One region of the Chryseobacterium sp. JV558 genome, then DNA from elsewhere that is predicted to be linked to it. Evidence: riboswitches for the same ligand, from Rfam matches in the RefSeq annotation. Region 1 holds a riboswitch; the other holds the start of a gene.
The links. A riboswitch is a leader RNA that binds a small molecule or an ion and turns the genes downstream of it on or off. The one in region 1 is predicted to bind cobalamin.

Region 2: linked by a shared signal. The riboswitch ahead of GFU89_RS10150 (acyl-CoA thioesterase) and the one ahead of prpB (methylisocitrate lyase) in region 1 are both predicted to bind cobalamin.

Annotation. Positions count from the first base shown of each region.
Region 1 covers NZ_WJHU01000001.1:1,220,156-1,224,374, reverse strand. Annotated here, with positions in the region: gene GFU89_RS05660 (sensor histidine kinase) at 1-758, shown strand, start outside; gene GFU89_RS05655 (LytTR family DNA-binding domain-containing protein) at 762-1,529, shown strand; cobalamin riboswitch at 1,881-2,072, shown strand; gene prpB (methylisocitrate lyase) at 2,525-3,421, shown strand; gene prpC (2-methylcitrate synthase) at 3,424-4,219, shown strand, end outside.
Region 2 covers NZ_WJHU01000002.1:957,963-962,181, reverse strand. Annotated here, with positions in the region: gene GFU89_RS10165 (endonuclease MutS2) at 1-53, shown strand, start outside; gene GFU89_RS10160 (GEVED domain-containing protein) at 144-1,247, opposite strand; gene GFU89_RS10155 (hypothetical protein) at 1,506-2,306, shown strand; cobalamin riboswitch at 2,341-2,521, shown strand; gene GFU89_RS10150 (acyl-CoA thioesterase) at 2,638-3,021, shown strand; gene GFU89_RS10145 (HD domain-containing protein) at 3,078-3,668, opposite strand; gene GFU89_RS10140 (XAC2610-related protein) at 3,677-4,219, opposite strand, start outside.

The DNA.
Region 1 (4,219 bases):
CATACCTTGTGGTGATGAAGATAATAGGCTTTTTGATTGCTTTTGCTTTTGGAAAGATTGAGAAAAATTTTAATCAGGAAGTTGTTATTCTCTCCACTTTTTCGGATTTAATCGGAGGCTTTATTTATGGAAGTTTTTATCTGGCATACCGTTACTACAAGAAGAATACAGACTATCAGAAACAGCTTGCCCTTTATGATCATGCGTTGTCTGAAAGTAAAATTAATCAGTTGAAAGCCCAGCTTAATCCTCATTTTTTGTTCAATAATCTCAATATTCTGGACCAACTCATAGAAGAGGATAAGCGAAAAGCTTCCGACTTTCTCAATGAATTTGCAGAGATATACCGCTATGTTTTAGATGTTTCCGATAAAAAATTAGTAGCTCTGGAAGAAGAATTTTCTTTTGCAGAGAAATATTTTAATCTGATACAATATAAATACGGAAATGCCTATTCATTAAAAATAAATCATATAAAATCATCAGGAAATATCATCCCTTTGTCATTACAGTTGCTGCTGGAAAATGCCGTTCAGCATAATCTTGGAACTCCTGACCATCCTGTTTCGGTCACCATAAATCTGGATCAGACAATAACCGTTTCCAATAATGTGATACCTAAGCGTAACAGTAAAAAAACTTCCGGAAGAGCGTTGAACAATCTTAAAGAACAATATGCGTTATTAAGCGACCAACAGGTAGAAATATCAAAATCAGAAATCGGATTTGCTGTAAAACTTCCTATAATTCCAGTATAAAATATGATAAAAGTTATAATTATCGAGGACGAAATCCCTGCCAGAAACAAGTTAAAACGTTTTATCAGCGAATTAAAAGAACCGGTTGAGATTGCTGCAGAGATTGATACCATAGAAGAAGCTGTTGCCTTTTTAAGAAAATCAACAGTAGACCTGATCTTTTCTGATATAGAATTATTGGATGGAAATGCCTTTGAAATCTACGATCAGGTGAGTGTTTCAAGTCCGATAATCTTCACAACAGCTTACGATCAGTTCTGGATGAATGCTTTTGAAAGTAACGGCATAGAATATCTTTTAAAACCTTTTTCACAAGAGCGTTTCCAAAAAGCCTGGGACAAATTTCTTTTATTGAGAAACTCTGCTTCAGAACAGAATGAGGTTTTGATAAAGCTTCAGCAAATGCTTAATAACGGTCATACAGAGAAAAAATATAAAAAAAGATTTACAGTCTCCTCACACCATGGAATTTACTTTGTCAATACTGAAGATATCACTTTTTTTGAAGCAGAAGAGGGAATTGTCTTTGCTTTCGATACCACAGGAAAGAAACATTTGCTGAATGAATCTACACTAAAAGAAATTGAAAATCAGCTCAATCCTTCAGATTTTTTCAGAATTAACCGCAGTGAAATTGTTCAGAAAATACATGTTGAAAGAATAGAACGTTACAATAAAAATACGCTGTCTATCCAAATAAAAGGACAGAAAATCCATCTGATGGCAAGCCAAAGCAACACAGCTTCTTTCAGAAAATGGATTGAAGAATAGGGATTAAAATTTTTCACTAAAAATGATATAAAAAAGATCATTTAATATCAAAAGATAAGCATTCACAATTCTTAAAAAAACAGTTAAAAAAAGCACTTCAGTTTCAGGTTGAAAAACAATAACAAGTAGGCCGTTTCTTTGAACTTGTTTAATTTTTTCACGGCATATCTTAAGAATTTAGTAACAAAAAACAAACAGAATCATCTAAATTACAATGTCTGTTGAATAAAAAATGAATTTTTAATAATAACAAAATCAACAGGTTATGGTTAAATAATTATTGTTTGCATAAAATATCTTTCATGTTTTTATAAAATACCTATATTTACCACCAAGGAGTTCTTAACATCTTCTTTATCAACCGAAACTGGTTACACTTAGCTGTGTCTTAAAAGGGAATCGTGTGCAAATCACGAACTGTCGCGCAACTGTAAGTAACATCAAGGTTTTTATCAAAAAAGGTCCACTGTATGCCTCGTTATATGGGAAGGACGATAAAAACTGTTACAAGTCAGGAGACCTGCCTATTTCGAATTGACGATGCTTTCGCGGTATGAAGCTTATAGTCAGGTATGATACGATATGGATAACAGTGGGATCAATATATTTTGTCAGCTCGTGTTATTTTGTGATGCAGATAAGTAGCGGGGCAGTATGCTCTTTCATTATCGTGTATTCATCGTATTTTCCTTTTCCATATTTTTCTTTTCCACAGGCATTGTGAAGTGTATCAGGAACTTTTTATGAGGATTTAATCAATATAAAAAGTTAAAAAATGTACCCATTCGATTTCGGTTATTCATGCAGGAGCAGCAGACTTGGAAATAAACAGGTTTGCAGGGAGGTAATGGTGCATAATTCCAAGTTACAAAAGACGAATAGAACAGTCCTGTTTCCTTTTGATTTCCTTTTTACCACATCATGGAATGGTGGCTATTATTGCGCCTATTCATGGTCTTCTGTAAACAAAATTCAACTAAACAATAAATATTATAATGACTACAAGTGAAAGTTTGAAGTCTCCTGGTATGAAATTTCGGGAGGCCATGCGAAAAGAAAGTCCCCTTCAGATTGTTGGTACTATTAATGCCAATCATGCATTGCTAGCACAGCAGGCTGGGTTCAATGCAATTTATCTTTCAGGAGGCGGTGTTGCTGCAGGCTCTCTGGGTATTCCGGATTTAGGAATTACTACGCTGGAAGATGTATTGATTGATGTTCAGCGTATCACGAATGTTTGCGATGTACCATTGATGGTAGATGTTGATACCGGATTTGGACCTTCAGCATTTAATGTGGCAAGAACCGTAAAGTCACTGATTAAAGCCGGAGCTGCTGCTTTGCATATTGAAGATCAGGTAGGTGCAAAACGTTGTGGACACCGCCCGGGAAAGGAAGTGGTAACCAAAGAAGAAATGGTTGACAGGCTGAAAGCTGCTGCAGATGCCCGTACCGATGAGAATTTTGTAATAGGTGCCCGTACCGATGCATTTGCTAATGAAGGATTGGAAAAAACATTGGAAAGAGCGGTTGCTTACAAAGAAGCCGGAGCAGATTTCATCTTTGCAGAAGCCGTTCCTGATTTAAGCTTTTACCAAAAGTTTGTTGAAGCTACAGGAGTTCCCGTACTGGCTAATATTACAGAATTTGGGATGATCAGAATGTACACAGTGGAAGAATTAAAAAATGCAGGCGTAGGACTGGTTCTTTATCCGCTTTCGGCTTTCCGTGCCGCCAATAAAGCGGCTCAAAATGTATACGAACACCTTCGTAAAGACGGAACACAGGCCAATGTATTAGATACCATGCAAACCAGAGAAGAACTCTATCAAAGCATTGGATACTACGACTATGAACAAAAATTAGACAACCTTTTTAAACAAAATAATTGATAATGTCAACGAATAGTGAACCCACATTTAAACCTAAAAAAAGCGTTGCGCTTTCAGGGGTAGCAGCAGGTAATACTGCGCTTTGCAGTGTCGGAAAAAGTGGAAACGATCTCCATTACAGAGGATATGATATTCTGGATCTGGCAGAAAAAACGCAATTTGAAGAAGTAGCCTACCTTTTGATCTATGGCCAGCTACCTACCGGAGCACAGTTGAAAAACTATAAAGCCAAATTAAAATCTCTGAGAGGACTGCCTCATTCTGTGAGAAATATCCTTAAGAGTATTCCTGCAGCAGCTCACCCAATGGATGTTATGCGTTCTATGGTTTCCGCTGTCGGAAGTATTCAGCCGGAAAAAGACGATCATAATATGGCGGGAGCAAGAGATATTGCAGACAAATTACTGGCATCTTTCAGCTCGGGCCTGTTATATTGGTACCACTATACCCATAATGGAAAAGAAATTGACGTAGAAACCGATGATGATACAATAGGAGGGCATTTTCTTCACCTGTTACACGGAAAGAAACCTTCAGATTCCTGGGTGAAAGCAATGGAAATCTCGTTGAACCTGTACGCAGAACATGAATTTAATGCGTCAACATTCACCAGCCGTGTGATTGCCGGTACAGGATCTGATATTTATTCTGCCATTACCGGAGCCATTGGTGCTTTGAGAGGACCTAAACATGGTGGAGCTAATGAAGTAGCTTTTGAAATCCAAAGCCGTTATCATTCTCCGGATGAAGCAGAAAGTGACATTCGCCAGCGTATTGCGAACAAAGAAGTGATTATCG
Region 2 (4,219 bases), on a different contig from region 1:
ACTATGGAACCTTCAAGACAACGATTAATGCGGATGAACTTGAGAGAATTTAATTAATCTAAAATGAGTTTATTTTTAAACTTATTTTACGCAAATACTAAGAGAGAGTGCCTTCTGACACTCTCTCTTTTTTATTCAATATTTTATTTCTTAATGAATTTTAACCGAATTGTATGATTTTTATCTTTCAGCTGAATAAAATAAATTCCTTCTGACAAATGGCTAAGGTTTACTTTATGATCAGAAACTTTTCCTTCACCTGCTTTTTGCCCCAATACATTATAAATCTCATAATCTGTTGCTTCTGAAATTCCGGAGATATTTAAAATATCAGATGCTGGATTAGGATAAATTTCCGGTTTTGCCGATTTACCAGCTTCGTTTACTCCCAGTAAAGGGTTCAGGAAGTTTATCCCATAATCCTCAACTTCTCCATAGGTAAATGAACCACAAGCATCTGCCGGCACCTCTTGTCTGCACATTACCCTCATTACAAGTCCGCAACCATTAATTACAGCGCTAGGCAATGTAGGATAACTGGGGATAGAAAATGTGGTTACAACCGGAGCTGTTGACGACACATTGTTCGCAACCAGTACTCTTTCATTAGAATCAAAAATACCATTACCATTGAAATCTATCCATGCTGTTATAGTGATAGGACTTGAAGTACCTGTCCATGTACTACTTACTGAAAGCGTATTTCCAACACTTCCTGCTAAAAATTTAATTCTCCGGTCTATATCAGTTCTGTAATCGATATAGTTAGAAGCTCCGGAGTTGCTCACCATTGGAGCTGTCATTCCTGATGAATTTACTGTTACATTTGAAATATATACCATTGTTGCATCTGTAGAGGCAGTAGTGCAATAATTGAGTGACGTCGCAAAAAATATTGGATTCGACCACATTCCCTGAGTAGTACATATTTTTGCTACCTGCACTTCATAAACTGTACAAGGCTGCAGATTCGTAATAGTAAATGAATTTTGCCCTGGTGTAGGAGTAACTACCATCCAGGAAGTAGTTCCGGGTAATCTATATCTGATGGTATTATTCGGGGTATCTGGATCAGCAGTCCATGTAACAGTTCCGGAGGTAAGGGTTATAGTGGACATCTGAACACCGGTGGGAACGTTCGTATCACAGTAAAATAAAGATTCCGATCCTGCTTCTATTTTGTTTTCTGCCTGAAAGCTGGAAATCCCCAAAATAAAAGAGAATACACAAAGTAGTCTTTTTGTCATGTTTATTAGTTTTTAAATTCTCTTGAAAAATAGGCATTTTATTGAATATACTGTACATGTCCATCATATATTATTGTATTTTTTCAATAGATTTTAATTATATACGTAAAAAACACAGCTATCCTGTAGGATATTACTGGTAAAATACCTGCTTTTTTATCATTATTTGAACAAATACAAGATTTAAGAGAACTGTAAGAGTATAATTACCTTCCGAAAAGCATTTAATTTATATATTTGGGGGATCAAAAAATTTTCATGATGACTTTCATAAACAAAGCATTCTATCTATCCGCTTTCAGTATTTTTTCTTTAGCCTTTGTAAAAGGGCAGAATAAAGTTCCTTTCGGAGTGGTAAAAGCTGAAGAGGGATATGCCAATGTACGGGTTCATAAAGACAATTACAGAAAAATTGTAGACAAGATCCGTATGCGTAAAGGTGATGTATTTGTTTATGTAAAACCTGCTCCCGGAGAAACAGAATGGATCTGGATCAAATATCCTGAAAAACAAGATGACGACAAGCCGTTTGTACGCTATGAAACGCTTGATAAAGAAGGAATGGTTAACAAAGAGCGTATTGCTTATATTGATCAGCTTCCTGCTTATACGCCTTCCAAATCTAAAAACGGAAAATCACTTATTTTCACAGATAATTCTGATCCGAAAGTCCCTACTGCCCAAAGAAGCAAAGTTGTGATTGATATTTATCCATCCAATGCAGGCTACCGTAAAAAAGAAAAAGATGCAGAAGGAAAACTTCTGACCATTGATAAAGTAAAGCCTTGGGGAATTGGAAATGACCTTCCTGAAGGAATGACCGAAATCAAATCGATCAGGATACAACAGCCCGGAAGAGGTTCTGTCTTTGTAAGAGAAGCCATCAAAAATATGTTCCAGCCTACCATGGATTTTGAGAACATTGGCGTAACCTCCCTAGACACCGACAATATTTTCCTATACATGATAAACGGTTCTGGAGAAAACAGATACACCACGCTGTGGACGATCAAGAAAGGAAGAGTAATCAGCCAGATTATTTACCATAATCCGGAATAAATTCATTATTTTTGCCCCCGAAAAGTTTTAACGCTTATTCATCACAGAAATTGGTTCTGCATCACTGCAGATTAAAAGGGAACCGTGTGAAAATCACGGACTGTCGCGCAACTGTAAGTAACTGAAATCTTTATCAAAGATCCACTGTGCGAGGTATGGGAAGGAGATAAAAGATGTTACAAGTCAGGAGACCTGCCTATTTCTTTAAACAAATAACTTTCGCGATTTGAAGTTGTATTGATCTGATGGATTGTTTCAGGAATTCTATAAGTTCCTGTCATTGTTCTGTTATTTTAATATCATTTTCATTTCGCTTTAATAATAATGATATATGACTACAGAAGAAAGAATTGAAGCATCCGAAACCAGAATCTTTAAAGCGGTTTTCCCTAACACAACCAATCATTACGATACCCTTTTTGGTGGTACGGCCATGCAGCTGATGGACGAAGTAGCTTTTATTACAGCCACCCGATTTGCCAGAAAAAGAGTGGTAACAGTGAGCAGTGACAAGATCGATTTCAAAAAACCTATTCCTGCTGGAACTATTGTGGAACTGATTGGGAAAGTTTCCTACGTAGGAAAAACCAGTATGAAAGTAAATGTTGAGATCTATACCGAGCAGATGTATTCTTATGAAAGAGAAAAAGCCATCGTAGGTGACTTTACGTTTGTAGCGATTGACGAATTCAAGAAACCAATCCAGATACTATAAATAAAAAATCTTCGGGCGGCCTTTGGCCGCCCGAAGATTTTTCTATGTTTTTTAATTTATTTCACAACTTTTTCCGTTTCCAGACTTCTGTTCAGCAGCAGTTCAAAAGCTTCACCCATTTCATCAGAAGCTCTGTTGATTGCATTTTCAAGCATATTTCGGATTTGTTTTTCTGTTACTCCCGCTTCCGTCCAGCTTTTTCCTGAAGTATGAGAATTTAAAATAAACGGCATAATTCTATCAATCCCGCAGGCAAAAATAGCATCAGGGGTTTTCTCATCTTCGAACTCAAGCCATAGATTAAAGAACTCCGTGCGCAAAGGTTCATCAAGAATTCCGAAAATCTTTTGAGCAGATGCATTTTCTCTGTCAAACTTACCTACCATTGCCTTTTCATCAAAAATAAAAGTATCACCAGCTTCTATCTCTACCAAATCATGGATGGAAAGCATTCTTATCACTCTTAAAAGATCAATATCTGCACGGTTTTTAGCATACGGATAAAGGATCTGTGCCAGAATGATAATCTGCCAGGAATGTTCCGCGGTATTCTCTCTTCGGGAATCATCAGCATTGTAATTTCTTCGCTGTACATTTTTCAAGGCATCCACTGCCAGAATAAAGTCAATCTCTTTTTGAATTTTCATCTAACTTTTTATTTTCTATTATATTGATCTGCCGGGTATACCTTTGTTTTGGTAATCCATTTATTATTGATCTTTTCTTTGGTTATTACTTTCACCTGACCTTCAGTGTTCATATCCTCTTCCTTTTCAAAGACTTTATCCAGTCCTTTATTCGGAATAACGGCATATTCAGTGGTAAAAATATCGCAGCACCCGGATTTACCATAGGAGATCAGGCGTTTACGCTTCACATCAACATCAAAAATATCAAGGGCATTAGACGCAAGATCCGTAAGTTCTTTACTCTTTACAAACCCCATTCTGGTACTGTTGAATACATATACATCATAGGAAGCAGCACTGTAGTTTCCCATATTTCCGTTCCTTACCGCAACATCTTCGGTTCCGTCAAAATTAAAATCATTAATGATAACAGAATTCTGCTTATTTGTCAGCTGAATCATTTTTCCCTGCTTAGGTTTTTCAGCCTGATCTACTTCCAATACCAGGTCGTCCGATACAAAAGTCTGCACCTTTGTGTTTTTATGATCAAACAATTCTACACTTCCTTT